Regions from separate parts of the Kitasatospora sp. NBC_01266 genome, predicted to be linked through region 2. Evidence: riboswitches for the same ligand, from Rfam matches in the RefSeq annotation. Region 2 holds a riboswitch; each other region holds the start of a gene.
What was found. A riboswitch is a leader RNA that binds a small molecule or an ion and turns the genes downstream of it on or off. The one in region 2 is predicted to bind cyclic di-AMP.
Positions count from the first base shown of each region.

Region 1 (3,134 bases), 6.4 Mb from region 2:
GCGAGAGTGCGCACGAGGCGGCGACCGCCCGGCCGACCGCGACGATCGAGGACCTGATCACCTCCGCACTGGAGGCCGGACGCCCCGCGCCGGTCCTGGTGCCACTGCTGCCCGGCCCGCACGACTACCTGACGGAGCTGCAGGCCCTGGCCGCCGAGACCGGCGCCCTGCTGACCGACGTGCTCGGCCCGCACCCGCTGCTGGCGGAGGCGGTGCACGTGCGCCTCTCCGAGGCCGGCCTGGCCCGCGCCGACCGCGCCCGGCTCTTCGCCATCACCACCGCCGCCGACGGCGTGGTGCTGACCACCGTCGGCGGTCAGGCCGCCGCGGACGCCGCCGGGATCACCGGCGTGCTGCTCGCGGCCCGCCTGGCGGTGCCGGTGGTCGCCGCCGCGCTGGACCTGCCGGGCGCGGTGGCCGCCGCCGTCGAGCACCTGCGGGCCACCGGCTCGCAGCGCCCGGCCCTGGCGCCGCTGGTGATCGGCCCCGAGGTCGACGAAGAACTGCTGCGCACCGCCGCCGCGGAGACCGGCTGCGAGAGCGCGGCCGGACTGGGCGCCTACCCGACGATCGGTCAGCTGGTCGCCTCGGCGTACCTGGCCGTGCTGCCGGCCCCGGCCCTCGAGGAAGCTCCCCTCGAGGAGACCGTCGCCGGCGAGTGACGCGGTAGTCAGCACGACATATCGGACAAGGCACTGGCCCTGTCCCCTGGCACCAGCGCCGGGGGGCAGGGCCAGTGGCATGCCCACAGGCCCCACCGGCGGACACCGGACCCCACGGGCGGTCACCCGGCCGCCAGGCGGGGCCTCAGAGGCCGCTGGAGCGCCGGCACGGGCCGGCGGGCCCGTGGTCCGCACTCGAACATCCGGCACTCGAACATCCAGCGTCCAGCGTCCAGCGGGCGGCGTCCGGCGCCCGGCGTCCGGCGTCCGGCGTCCGGCGTCCGGCCGGTGGCGTCGAGAAGCCGACGCCTCGCCCCGGCGACGGCAAGGTGGCGCGCAGGTGACGGCCCGGTGGCGGAGCGGGCCGGCGAAGGCGGTAGCCGAAGGGGCGGCAGCGAACGGCTCGCGATGGCGACCTGACGCCATAACAGAAGGTGCAAAACGGACATTGGGTTGATGTCGGCCAGTCACGGCGCATCTCGCTCCGCGAGACTTCGACCCAGCCCGGCGGGACGAATTTCGACCGCGGATCTCCATGATCATCAAGAGGTGATCCGCCCTCGACCGGACGGGCCATCAGCACCCGCGGCCCTGAAGGACCAGCACTTTCCGCAGCCGCGGGGCCAGTTGCCCACCTCGTCCGCCGCACTCCCCCGACGCTCCCTCAGCTGCGCCGCCGGGGCGATCTTGAAGCTCTCGTGGAGCCCGTGTGACCGCCATCACAGCTGTTTGCGGTTTCAACTTATCTCTGTCTAACGTGCTCCCCGTTCGTGGTCACACGGACCCAGCGCAACCGAACGCCTAGTCCTGCCACGGGCGCGCTGGCAGCGCGAAAACGCAACCACGGCAGGAGCGGGGGAACCAGGTAAGCCGCTCCGGCGCCGGTCTTCGGACCAGGTGCTCGGAGCTAGGGGTGAAGCCGCGCAGTGCGCGGCCGGGCAACTCCAGCCCGAATCCGACAGCTCACCTCGCAGGCGTAGGAGAGGATCGCGTCTTCATGCTGCCCACCACTGGCACGACCCGTCCGTCCCGCAACGCCCGTCGGGCGATCGCCGCCACCGGTCTGCTCGGCCTCGGCCTGGCCCTGCCGTGCATCACCGCCACCACCGCCTCCGCCGCGTCGGTCTCCACCTGGGACAAGGTCGCCCAGTGCGAGAGCTCCGGCGACTGGAGCATCAACACCGGCAACGGCTACTACGGCGGCCTCCAGTTCAGCGCCTCGACCTGGGCCGCCTACGGCGGCACCCAGTACGCCCCCCAGGCCAACCAGGCCACCGAGGACCAGCAGATCGCCATCGCCGAGAAGGTGCTGGCCGACCAGGGCCCCGGCGCCTGGCCCGTCTGCTCGGTCCAGGCCGGCCTGACCCAGGGCGGCCCCGCCCCGGCCATCAACCCCGGTGGCTCGACCAGCTCCTCCTCGACGGCCACCAGCACCCCGGCCCCGAGCACCTCCGCCACCAGCACCTCCGCCACCAGCGCCCCGGCGCAGAGCACCGCAGCGCAGAGCGGCTCGCAGCAGGGCGGCTGGAGCCACGGCAACTGGGGTCACTGGAACCACTCCCAGGGCGGCCAGAGCTACACCGTGCAGACCGGTGACTGGCTCTCCACCATCGCCAACACCCACCACGTGGACGGCGGCTGGCAGAAGCTCTACGACCTCAACAAGTCGGTCCTGACCCACGGTCCGGACGTCCTCTACCCGGGCGAGCAGCTGTCGCTGGGCGGCTCGACCGCCGCGGCCGCCCCGAGCACCAGCACCCCGGCGCCGGCAGCCCCGGCCCCGAGCACCCCCGCCCAGACCACCGCCGCCACCAGCGCGCCGGCCGCGACCGGCTCGATGGCCGCCGCGGTCAGCTTCGCCGAGTCCCAGGTCGGCCAGGCCTACATCTACGGCGGCACCGGCAACGGCGGTTGGGACTGCTCCGGCCTGACCCAGGCCGCCATGGCGCACGCCGGCATCTCCATCCCGCGGGTGGCCGCCGACCAGGCCGCCGCCAGCACCCCGGTGTCGATGAACAGCCTGCAGCCGGGCGACCTGCTGTTCTGGTCGAACAACGGCCAGGACTCGGGCGTCTACCACGTCGCCATCTACGTGGGCAACGGCCAGTTCGTCGAGGCCGCCAACCCGAGCGCCGGCGTGAAGTACGAGACCATCGCCAACTACACCCCGGACTTCGCCGGCCGGGTCTGAACCAGCTGACGGACGCGTGGTGAAGAACGCGTCCCGATGACACGCGTGAACATGTGCCGACATATGTGGACACGTGCTGATCGGCCTCGCCGATCGCAACCGCAGGGCAGCCTGAAGGCCGCCTCCCCTCGGGGAGGCGGCCTTCGGCCGTGCTGCTCGGGCGGGCCGGGACGCGGTCGCGCTGATCAGCCGTGGACGGCGTCGCCGGGCAGCGCCGGCACAGCGTCAGCGGTTCGGGCAGGCCCCCGTGGAGCCGCGGACCACCAGCTCGGGCTGGAACA
Region 1 is NZ_CP108458.1:1,241,056-1,244,189, forward strand. Features, by position in the region: gene OG403_RS05590 (hypothetical protein) at 1-662, shown strand, start outside; cyclic di-AMP (ydaO/yuaA leader) riboswitch at 1,489-1,652, shown strand; gene OG403_RS05595 (transglycosylase family protein) at 1,660-2,853, shown strand; gene OG403_RS05600 (LacI family DNA-binding transcriptional regulator) at 3,079-3,134, opposite strand, start outside.
Region 1: another riboswitch for cyclic di-AMP. It lies ahead of OG403_RS05595 (transglycosylase family protein); the one in region 2 lies ahead of OG403_RS32975 (transglycosylase family protein).

Region 2 (3,134 bases):
GGGTTGCCGTCGGCATCGGTGAAGTGCACGGCGGCGAACAGGACCCCGTGCGGGAGGGTACGCAGATGGTCGGCGAGCGGCAGGTCGGGCACCGCGTTCCTCCAAGCGGTTGTGCGGGTCGGGTCAGTCGGTCTCGACCACGCCGTCGAGGTAGACCCAGGCGCCCTCGTGGCGGACGAAGCGGCTCTTCTCCCGCATGGCGCCGGCGTGACCCTGCTCCTGGTAGTGGGCGACGAACTCCACCTCGCCCGCCTGGTGGAACGGGCCGCCCTCGGTGCTGCCCAGGATCTCCAGCCGCTGCCAGCGCAGTCCCGGATCGAAGTCGACGGCCGGCGGCCGGGTCCGCGGGTGCCAGCTGCGCAGCAGGTACGCGGCGTCCTCGACCACGAAGGCGCTGAACCGTGAGCGCATCAGCTGTTCGGCGGTGCCGGCCTGGGCCAGGCCGCGGTGCAGCCGACCGCAGCAGTCGGCGTAGCTCGCGGGCAGGCCGCACGGGCAACTGGTCGGCGCGGCGGTCGGGCGGGGGCGGGTGGGGCGTCGTGACATGGGTCCATTCTGACGGACCCCGGGGTTGCCCCGGGCCCGGCCGCCGGGTGGCGCCGGGCCGACGGGCCGTCAGGGCAGCTGGAGCTGCTGACCGGGGTAGATCAGGTTGGGGTTGGTGCCGACCGTGCCGAGGTTGTCCTGGTAGAGCTGCTGCCAGTTGTCGAGGTGGTGGCTCTGGGCGATGTCCCAGAGGTTGTCACCGCTCTGGACGGTGTAGCCCTGGCCGGCGGGGGTCGGGGCCGGCGTGCCGGGTGCGGCGGGGGTGGTCGGCGCGCTCGGCACGGGGGCGGTTGCGACCGGGGGAGTGGTGCTCTGGCCCACCGTCGGCGCCGCGCCGATGGTGGGGGTGGTGGTGGGAGCGGGGGCCGCCGGGGTGGTGGGCGCCTGCGGGGCGGGGCTCGCCGTGGGGGCGGTGGGGGCGGTGCTCGGCGCGGCCGGGGTGCTCGGGGCCTGGCTCGGCGCTGCCGTCGTCGGCGTGCTGCCGGGCGCGGTCGGCGTGCCGGTCACCGGCGCGGGCGTCGTGCCGGTGGGCGTGGTGGGGGTGGGTGCCGTGCCGGTGGGTGTCGTGCCGGTGGGCGAGGACGGCGGTACGGGCGACGCAGGGGGTGCGGGCGTGGTCGTGGTCGTCCCGGTCGGGTTGGTGGGTGCCGACGTCGTGGGCGCCGTGGGCGTCGCCGCCGGGGCCGTCAGCCCGGCCACCGTCGCGCAGTTCCCCCAGACGCCCGGCCCCTGGTCGGCCAGCAGCCGCTCGGCCACCGCGATCTGCTGCGCCTCGGTCGCGTGCGAGGCCACCGCGCCGTACTGGTCGCCGCCGTAGGCGACCCAGCTCTGCTGGGTGAAGTGCAGCCCGCCGTAGTACCCGTCGCCGGTGTCGGCGCTCCAGTTGCCGCCGGTCTCGCACTGGGCCACCGCGTCCCAGGTGGCGGCCGGGGCGGCGTGCGCGCCGGTCGCGGTGAGCAGCGGCAGGGCCAGACCCGCGCCGGCCACGGTCGCGGCGGTCACCGCGCGGTCGGTCTGGGTCGGGCGGCGGTGGCGGCCCGGACCGAAGAAGACGCCGGATATGCCCATGGAAGATCCCTCTCCGCACGCCTGCGAGGTGAGCTGTCGGGTTCGGACCGGGAGGTGGCCCGGCCGTTCGCGCGGACGGGTCCGGCGGACGGCTTCACCCCGAGCCGTACGGGGACGGCATTGAATCCTGGGTCCCCCGCCCCTGCCCAGAGGTGTGGTCGTGGTCCCGGGAGCGCGTTGGGCAGGACTCGGCGTACCGCGTCCGGGCACCCGCGCGGTGGCGGGCTGCTGGGGAGACTAGACGGATCATCACCTCGATAACAACCCCGCATCGCACACATCACACGCGAATCACGGCAGCCAGGCGATGGTCCGTACCGGGAACGTGCCCCCGAATGCCCGCGACTGTCGCCGGAGCCCGCGCCCCTGGGCGGCTAGGTTGGGAGCCGGAACAGCCGATCAGTTGGTAAGGAGAGGCCGATGGCCGACGAAGTCAAGATCCGCGAACTGTTCGCCGCCCAGCGCACGGGCGTCCTGGTGACGCTGAAGCGGGACGGGAGGCCGCAGCTCTCCAACGTCCTCTACGCCTACGACCCGGCCCGGGAGCTGATCCGGGTCTCGATCACCGCCGACCGGGTGAAGGCGAAGAACCTGGCCCGCGACCCGCGCGCGAGCCTGTACGCGACCAGCCCGGACTACTGGACCTGGGCGGTGGCCGAGGGCACGGCCGAGTTGACACCGGTGGCCGCCGCGCAGGACGACGCCGCCGTCGAGGAGTTGGTCGACCTCTACCGCACGCTGCAAGGCGAGCACCCGGATTGGGACGACTACCGCGCCGCGATGGTGCGCGATCGCCGGCTGGTGGTCAAGCTGCACGTCGAGCACCTGTACGGCCAGACCCCCTAGGGGCTGTCGTCAAACCCCCTTCGTCGCCCGCAGGGCGGCTTGGCGGCGTCAGGTGCGTGCTCTCGGCGTGCCGGGCGCAGGCCCTCGTACTGGACGTACTTGGGCCTGTGCCCGGTGCGGCGAGAGTGCGTGCATGGCGTCGCCGAGCAGAAGGGGGTTTGACGACAGCCCCTAGTCTCGGCCGCAACCCCGGACGGCCGGGCGGCGCAAGGGAGTTCGGCGCCGCCCGGTCCGGCGGGTTTGCCCGATCGGCGGACACCGCGCCGCGCACCGCCGCACCATAGGGGCACGCGCCCCGATCGGGATCGGCGGGCGCACCGGGAGCGAGGTGGGGCTGTGCACGAGTTGGAGCCGGCCATCGAGGCGGCCGAGGGCGATCCGCACTGGTGGTGGGAGGTGGATGCCGCGCTGATGGGCAAGGCGGCCGCCTTGGACGTGGCCATGTACTGGGCCCGTGGGCTGACCAACTGGGCGGCCAGATACGACCCCAGGGTGGCCGACGCCGACCTGGAGGCGGTGCGGACCCTGCTCGGCCTGGCCGTCTACCGTGCGGCGCAAGGCGAGGGGGTCACCGACCCGGGCCGGATCCCCACCCTGCTGCCACTGCTGACGCTGCCGCGCGCCCTGGCCAGGACCACCGCCGAGGTCAGGCCGCTCGGGTACGGGGACCGGGG
Region 2 is NZ_CP108458.1:7,683,465-7,686,598, forward strand. Features, by position in the region: gene OG403_RS32965 (NUDIX hydrolase) at 1-92, opposite strand, end outside; gene OG403_RS32970 (YchJ family protein) at 124-546, opposite strand; gene OG403_RS32975 (transglycosylase family protein) at 616-1,614, opposite strand; cyclic di-AMP (ydaO/yuaA leader) riboswitch at 1,617-1,779, opposite strand; gene OG403_RS32980 (PPOX class F420-dependent oxidoreductase) at 2,035-2,460, shown strand; gene OG403_RS32985 (hypothetical protein) at 2,797-3,134, shown strand, end outside.

Region 3 (3,134 bases), 3.1 Mb from region 2:
ACGCTGGCGCCGGTGTAGGAGTGGCCGACCAGGACGGCCTTGGCGATGTCCAGGTGGTCGAGCAGGGCGAGCACGTCGTCGGCGATCGCGGCGGGGGTGTAGTCGTCCCAGCTGATCGAGGACTCGCCGAAGCCCCGCAGATCCATGGTGATCACCCGGTGTCCGGCGGCGATGAGCAGTGGGCGCAGGTGCCGGTACTCGAGGCGGGTGTCCAGCATGCCGGGCAGCAGGACCACCGGGGTGCCGGGGCCGGCGGTGTCGTCGAAGGCGAGGCTGCCGCCGGGGAGCTGCAGGAACCGGGTCCGGGGGGTGGTGGTGGCGTTCACGGCAAGCCTCCTGGGCTTCCGAGGGGCGGTGTCGGCGGCTTGCCGACACTCATAAAGCTATGGCTAATAGCCTTAGCCGTCAAGTCCTCGACGGCTTCCCCCGCCGGGCTTCCCGGCCCGGGTCGGTCAGGCCCGGGTCGGTCAGGCCCCGTCGGCCCGGAACGGGTCGTGCTCGGCGAGCAGCTTCTCCAGCCGGGCCTGGTCGACCCGGGTGACGATCTCGCCGGCCTCCTGTCTGTCGCGGATCACTTTGGCGAGGGTGAAGGCGGAGGTGACCGTGTAGAGCAGGCCGAGAGCGAGGAAGGCTCGGGTCCAGGCGGTCACCGGCAGATAGGCGATACCGATCGCGAGCCCGCCGGCGGCGAGTGCGAAGGAGAGGATCGCCTGGACGTAATAGGCGGACGATGGCTGTGGGCGGATCGCGGAAGTCATGCCTGAAGGATGGTCAACTCCCGTGCCCAGCACCTGAGTACACCTACTCAGATCGGTGCCGCAATGAGGTGTCCGGCGCCTCTGTCATGACGCGGCCATGACGTTAAATGGGTATGACAATCCGTTCGGAGCGGCTTGGAATCGCGGGCTCGTGGGATTAACGTTTGATAACGCAGCGCGGTCGGCAACGCCGTACCCGAAACGGCACCGTGCGCCGTCGCCTAATCCACGACCCGGCCCTGCGGCCGGGCCGGGAGCCGGGGAACCACGTTCCTTGGGGTGAATCGGCTCGGCCCAGGCTGGATCAGCCCAGGTCGAACCGTAGGAGACCTTCCTGCTCCGAACCCGTCAGCTAACCCGGTAGGCGAGAGGGAAGGAAAGGAGCGCGCCCCCGTGGCGTTGACGCACTCTCCGGAGAGCCGCACCGAGTCGAGCGGCACCGGACTGCTCGACCACCCCGGCGCTCCCGCCGACCTCGCCCGGCACCGGGTGCCCCGCCAGGCGCGGGCCGGTGCTCCGGTCCTCGGCGTCACCGCGATGGCCGCCGCGCTCGGTGCCACCACCGGCCTGACCGCCACCGCCGCGGCTGCCGCCACCCCGACCCCCGCGCCCACCACCGCGATCACCGCGCCGGACGGGACCGCCGCCACCGACCAGGACGGCGCCGCCGACCCCGGCCTCGCGCTGGCCGCGCGGATCCAGCAGCAGGCGGACACCCGGCGCACCGCCGCCGAGGAGGCCGCGCGGCTGGAGGCGGCCCACGAGGCGGCCGCCAAGCGCGCGGCGCAGCAGGCCGTCGCCGCGGCCCAGGTCCGGACCGAGGCCCAGCCGCAGGCACCCGTCGCCGAGCCGCCGGTGGCCGAGGCCCCGGTCGCCGAGGCCGCGCCGGCCCCGACCGTGCGGCCGCCGCTGGCCAAGTACACGCTCGGCGCCGGCCAGGACCCGTCCGCCGCGCACTGGGCGCAGCTGCGGACCGGCCTCGACCTCGCCGCGCCCGCCGGCACCCCGGTCACCGCGATCACGGCGGGGACCGTCAGCTCGGCCGGCTGGTCCGGCACGTACGGCTACCGGGTGATCCAGACCCTGCCGGACGGCACCGAGCTCTGGTACTGCCACCTCGCCGCGATCACCGTCCCCGCCGGCCCGGTCGCCCCCGGCACCGTGCTCGGCCAGGTCGGTGCCACCGGCGCGGCCGCGGGCCCGCGGCCGGGCGGTGTCCCCGGGGGCCCGCAGCTGCACCTGGAGGTCCGGCCGGCCGGCGCCGGCCCGGTCGACCCCGCCGGCTGGCTGCGCGCGCACGGCGTCGAACTCTGACGGCGGCCCCGCCACCAGCCTGAGCCCGGCGCTGAGCCCGGCCCCGCGGCCGGGTCAGGCCGGGTCAGGCCGGCTCGCCCGGCCAGTCCCCGATGTCCGGCAGTTCGACCAGGCCGCGCTTGACGATGTAGCCGTCCACCTCGGCGGCGCCCGGTTCCGGAGCCAGCTCCTGGTACTCGGTCAGCAGCAGCGCGGGCAGCCCGGGGACGGTCCACTCGCCGAGCAGCCGCAGCGCCTCCTGCTGCACGGCGGCCTCGAAGGCGGGGAAGTCGCCGGCGAGTTCGGCCGGCATCGGCAGTCCCAGCGCGTTGCGCCCGGCCAGGTTGCGGTAGCTGCGCTGCATCAGGCGGTTCTCGATCAGCAGCCGGGCGCCGTCGGTGGCCATCCCGATCGAGAGCAGCACGCCCTCGGTCCAGCCGGCCGCACCCTCCGGCTGGTCGAGCCCGGACAGCTCGGCGAAGGCGGCGATCCGGTCCGCCTCGGCCAGTTCCCGGAAGCCGTCGAGCCACTCGCGCACCGCCGCCGGTGAACCGGTGTCCACGGCGGCCTCGCGCAGCAGCAGGGTGTAGAGCCGGGGCCAGGTCAGCAGGTGCGGCTGGCGCAGCAGCCCGGCCAGCAGCTCGCCCTGCCAGTCGGCCTCCTCGTGCAGGCGCTGCTGCCGCTTGGCGTTGAGTCGCTTGACGGCCCGCTGGTGGTCGGTCAGCAGCCGCACGGCCGCCCCGTAGGCGAGCGGCGACTGCTCCTCGGGCGGCTGCACGTACAGGTGGATCCGCTCGTAGAGCAACTCCTGGAGCAGCGTCGAGGTCAGTTCGGGGAAGCCGTCGTGCAACTGCGCGTCACCCAGTTCGAGCAGCGTCAGCACCGCGTTCACCGCCGCCTCGGGCACCGGCGCGAAACCCTGCTCCTCGGCCCATCGCAGCAGCTCAGCGGTGTGCGGTCGGGGTGCGAGCCGCAGGTCTTCCTGGTCCATGGCAGGTACGGTAACCGCTCGCGGGCCCACTACCGTACCTGCCATGCATCCCGTCCTGCTCACCGGGCCGCGACTGACCATCCGCGAGTTCC
Region 3 is NZ_CP108458.1:4,631,673-4,634,806, forward strand. Features, by position in the region: gene OG403_RS20230 (alpha/beta fold hydrolase) at 1-326, opposite strand, end outside; gene OG403_RS20235 (YiaA/YiaB family inner membrane protein) at 468-758, opposite strand; cyclic di-AMP (ydaO/yuaA leader) riboswitch at 967-1,140, shown strand; gene OG403_RS20240 (M23 family metallopeptidase) at 1,152-2,072, shown strand; gene OG403_RS20245 (hypothetical protein) at 2,137-3,042, opposite strand; gene OG403_RS20250 (GNAT family N-acetyltransferase) at 3,086-3,134, shown strand, end outside.
Region 3: another riboswitch for cyclic di-AMP. It lies ahead of OG403_RS20240 (M23 family metallopeptidase); the one in region 2 lies ahead of OG403_RS32975 (transglycosylase family protein).

Region 4 (3,134 bases), 2.6 Mb from region 2:
GACGATTCCTCCGCTGAAGATCACGGGGCGCGTGGCGCGGTCCCTGTGGGTGGTGGTCGGTGAAGAGGGGCCGGTGGAGGCCCCGGAGGCGCCCGCGAGTGTAGGGCCGAAGGATGGCCCGCATGCTGTGCTCGCCGCGAGTTTTGAGACGACTGTCAACCTCATCGGCAATGGCATGTACACGCTGATGAACCACCCGGAGCAGCGCGCCCGGCTGCAGGAGTCGCTGCGCCGCGGCGAGCGGGAGCTGCTGACCACCGCCGTCGAGGAACTTCTGCGCTACGACGGCCCGGTGGAGCTGGCCACCTGGCGGTTCGCGACCGCGCCGCTGACCATCGGCGGGGTGCACATCCCGGTCGGCGATCCGGTGCTGGTGGTGCTCGCCGCGGCCGATCGCGACCCGGCCAGGTTCGGCCAACCGGACACCCTGGACCTGGCCCGCAGGGACAATCCGCACCTCGGCTTCGGGCACGGCATCCACTACTGCATCGGCGCCCCGCTGGCCCGGTTGGAGGGGCAGGCGGCACTGGCCACCCTGCTGACCAGGCTGCCCGACCTCGACTTCGCCACCGAGCCGGCGGAACTGCGCTGGCGGGGCGGCCTGATCATGCGTGGGCTGCGTGAACTGCCGGTCTCGTTCACGCCGGAGTCCTCGGCCGGCACGTCCTGACGGTGCGTTGATCTGCTGATCTGTTGATATCTCAGCTTGCCGCGACCGGCTGACGGCGTGTCGGAAGTGTTCCGACACGCCTGATCTGAACAGGCATCAATGCGGACAAACCTGATCGGTTAGTAGGCGATCTGCCACTTGTCGTAATTCTCGTGTGATGTACGCGATATGAGCTTGTGATTGGTCCGTCAATCTGCCTACCCTCCCAGGAGTTCGCAGCTGCGAACCCCGCGTGCGGTACGCCGAATCCTGCCCACCGCGCTGCCGGGACACCCGACCTACTCGGGGCAGGGGCGGGGGACCCAGGATTTTCTGCCGTCTCCCACGGCTAGGGGTGAAGCCGCGTCAGCGGCCGGGCCGACCTCACGGGCCCGAACCCGACAGCTCACCTCGCAGGCGTGCGGAGAGGGACAGTTCATGCTGCTCATGGGCAATGGCCGTCATCGTCGTCGTACCCAGACCGAGAAGGCGATCGCCGTGGCCGGCGTCGCCGGCGCGGGCCTGGCGGTGCCGCTGCTCACCGCGACCGCCGCGCACGCCGCTCCGGTGTCGGCCTGGGACAAGGTCGCCAACTGCGAGAGCACCAACAACTGGAGCATCAACTCGGGCAACGGCTTCTACGGCGGCCTGCAGTTCACCTCCTCCACCTGGGCCGCGTACGGCGGCACCCAGTACGCGCCGCAGGCCAATCAGGCCACCAAGGCGCAGCAGATCTCGGTCGCCGAGAAGGTGCTGGCCTCCCAGGGGCCCGGCGCCTGGCCGGTCTGCTCGGTCAAGGCCGGCCTGTCCCAGGGCGGCGCCGCCGCGACGGTGGACACCACCGCGCCGGCCGCGCAGAGCCAGCAGCAGACGCGGCCTCAGGCGCTGGCTCCCCAGGCCCCGCAGGCCAAGCCCCAGGCGCCGCAGTCCGCCGCCCCGGCCTTCCCCGGCCAGGCCGGCTGGGACGCGAAGAGCCAGGTGTACTGGTACCAGAGCGACGGCGGCTGGTTCTGGACCAGCCACCAGGGCGTGTACAACCGGTACGCCGCTCCCCAGGCACCGGTGCAGGCGCCAGTCCAGGCGCCAGTCCAGGCTCCGGTCCAGGTGCCGGTCCAGACGCCGGCCGCCGCCGTCGGCAACGCGGGCGGCTCCGGTCACGACTACACCGTGCGGGCCGGCGACACCCTCTCGACCATCGCCCAGGCCCAGCACCTGGGCGGCGGCTGGCACCAGCTCTACCAGGACAACCAGCAGACCGTGGGCGGGAATCCGGACCTGATCATGCCCGGTCAGGTGCTGCACTTCGGCTGACCGGCCGACAGCCGGTGCGGGTCCGGGCCGAGGTGGCCCCGCACCGGCATTCAGGTGAACTACCGACAGGTAGCCGAGCCACACCGTGAGACGGAACCCAGGTCCGGGTCGTCGTCGCGGCCGGTGCGGTTAGGCTCTGGTCGTAACGACTCCGTACCCACGTCCGCAGGACCGCTTCCGCCTAGGAGATGCCTCGTGCCGTCCATTGATGTCGTCGTAGCCCGTGAGATTCTCGACTCGCGCGGCAACCCCACGGTCGAGGTCGAGGTCGGTCTCGACGACGGCAGCACCGGCCGTGCCGCTGTCCCGTCCGGCGCTTCGACCGGTGCCTTCGAGGCGCTGGAGCTGCGTGACGGTGACAAGAACCGCTACTTCGGCAAGGGCGTCGAGAAGGCCGTCCTCGCCGTGATCGAGCAGATCGGCCCGGAGCTGGTCGGCTACGACGCCACCGAGCAGCGGCTGATCGACCAGGCGATGCTGGACCTGGACGCCACCCCGGACAAGTCCTCGCTGGGCGCCAACGCGATCCTCGGCGTCTCGCTGGCCGTCGCGCACGCCGCCTCCGAGGCCAGCGACCTGCCGCTGTTCCGCTACCTGGGCGGCCCGAACGCGCACGTGCTGCCGGTCCCGATGATGAACATCCTCAACGGCGGCTCGCACGCGGACTCCAACGTCGACATCCAGGAGTTCATGATCGCGCCGATCGGCGCCGAGTCCTTCTCCGAGGCCGTGCGCTGGGGCGTCGAGGTCTACCACACCCTCAAGGGCGTGCTGAAGGAGCGCGGCCTGTCCACCGGCCTGGGCGACGAGGGCGGCTTCGCGCCGAACCTGGACTCCAACCGCGAGGCGCTGGACCTGATCGTCGAGGCGATCAAGAAGGCCGGCTACGTGCCCGGCAAGGACGTGGCGCTGGCCCTGGACGTGGCCTCCTCCGAGTTCTACAAGGACGGTGCCTACCAGTTCGAGGGCAAGGCGCTGACCGCCGCCGAGCTGGGCGCGTACTACGCCGAGCTGGTCGACGCCTACCCGCTGGTCTCCATCGAGGACCCGCTGGACGAGTCGGACTGGGACGGCTGGAAGGCCCTCACCGACCAGCTGGGCGACAAGGTGCAGCTGGTCGGTGACGACCTGTTCGTCACCAACCCGGAGCGCCTGGCCCGGGGCATCGAGACCG
Region 4 is NZ_CP108458.1:5,039,189-5,042,322, forward strand. Features, by position in the region: partial or broken gene OG403_RS22110 (cytochrome P450) at 128-670, shown strand; cyclic di-AMP (ydaO/yuaA leader) riboswitch at 931-1,085, shown strand; gene OG403_RS22115 (transglycosylase family protein) at 1,088-1,960, shown strand; gene eno (phosphopyruvate hydratase) at 2,156-3,134, shown strand, end outside.
Region 4: another riboswitch for cyclic di-AMP. It lies ahead of OG403_RS22115 (transglycosylase family protein); the one in region 2 lies ahead of OG403_RS32975 (transglycosylase family protein).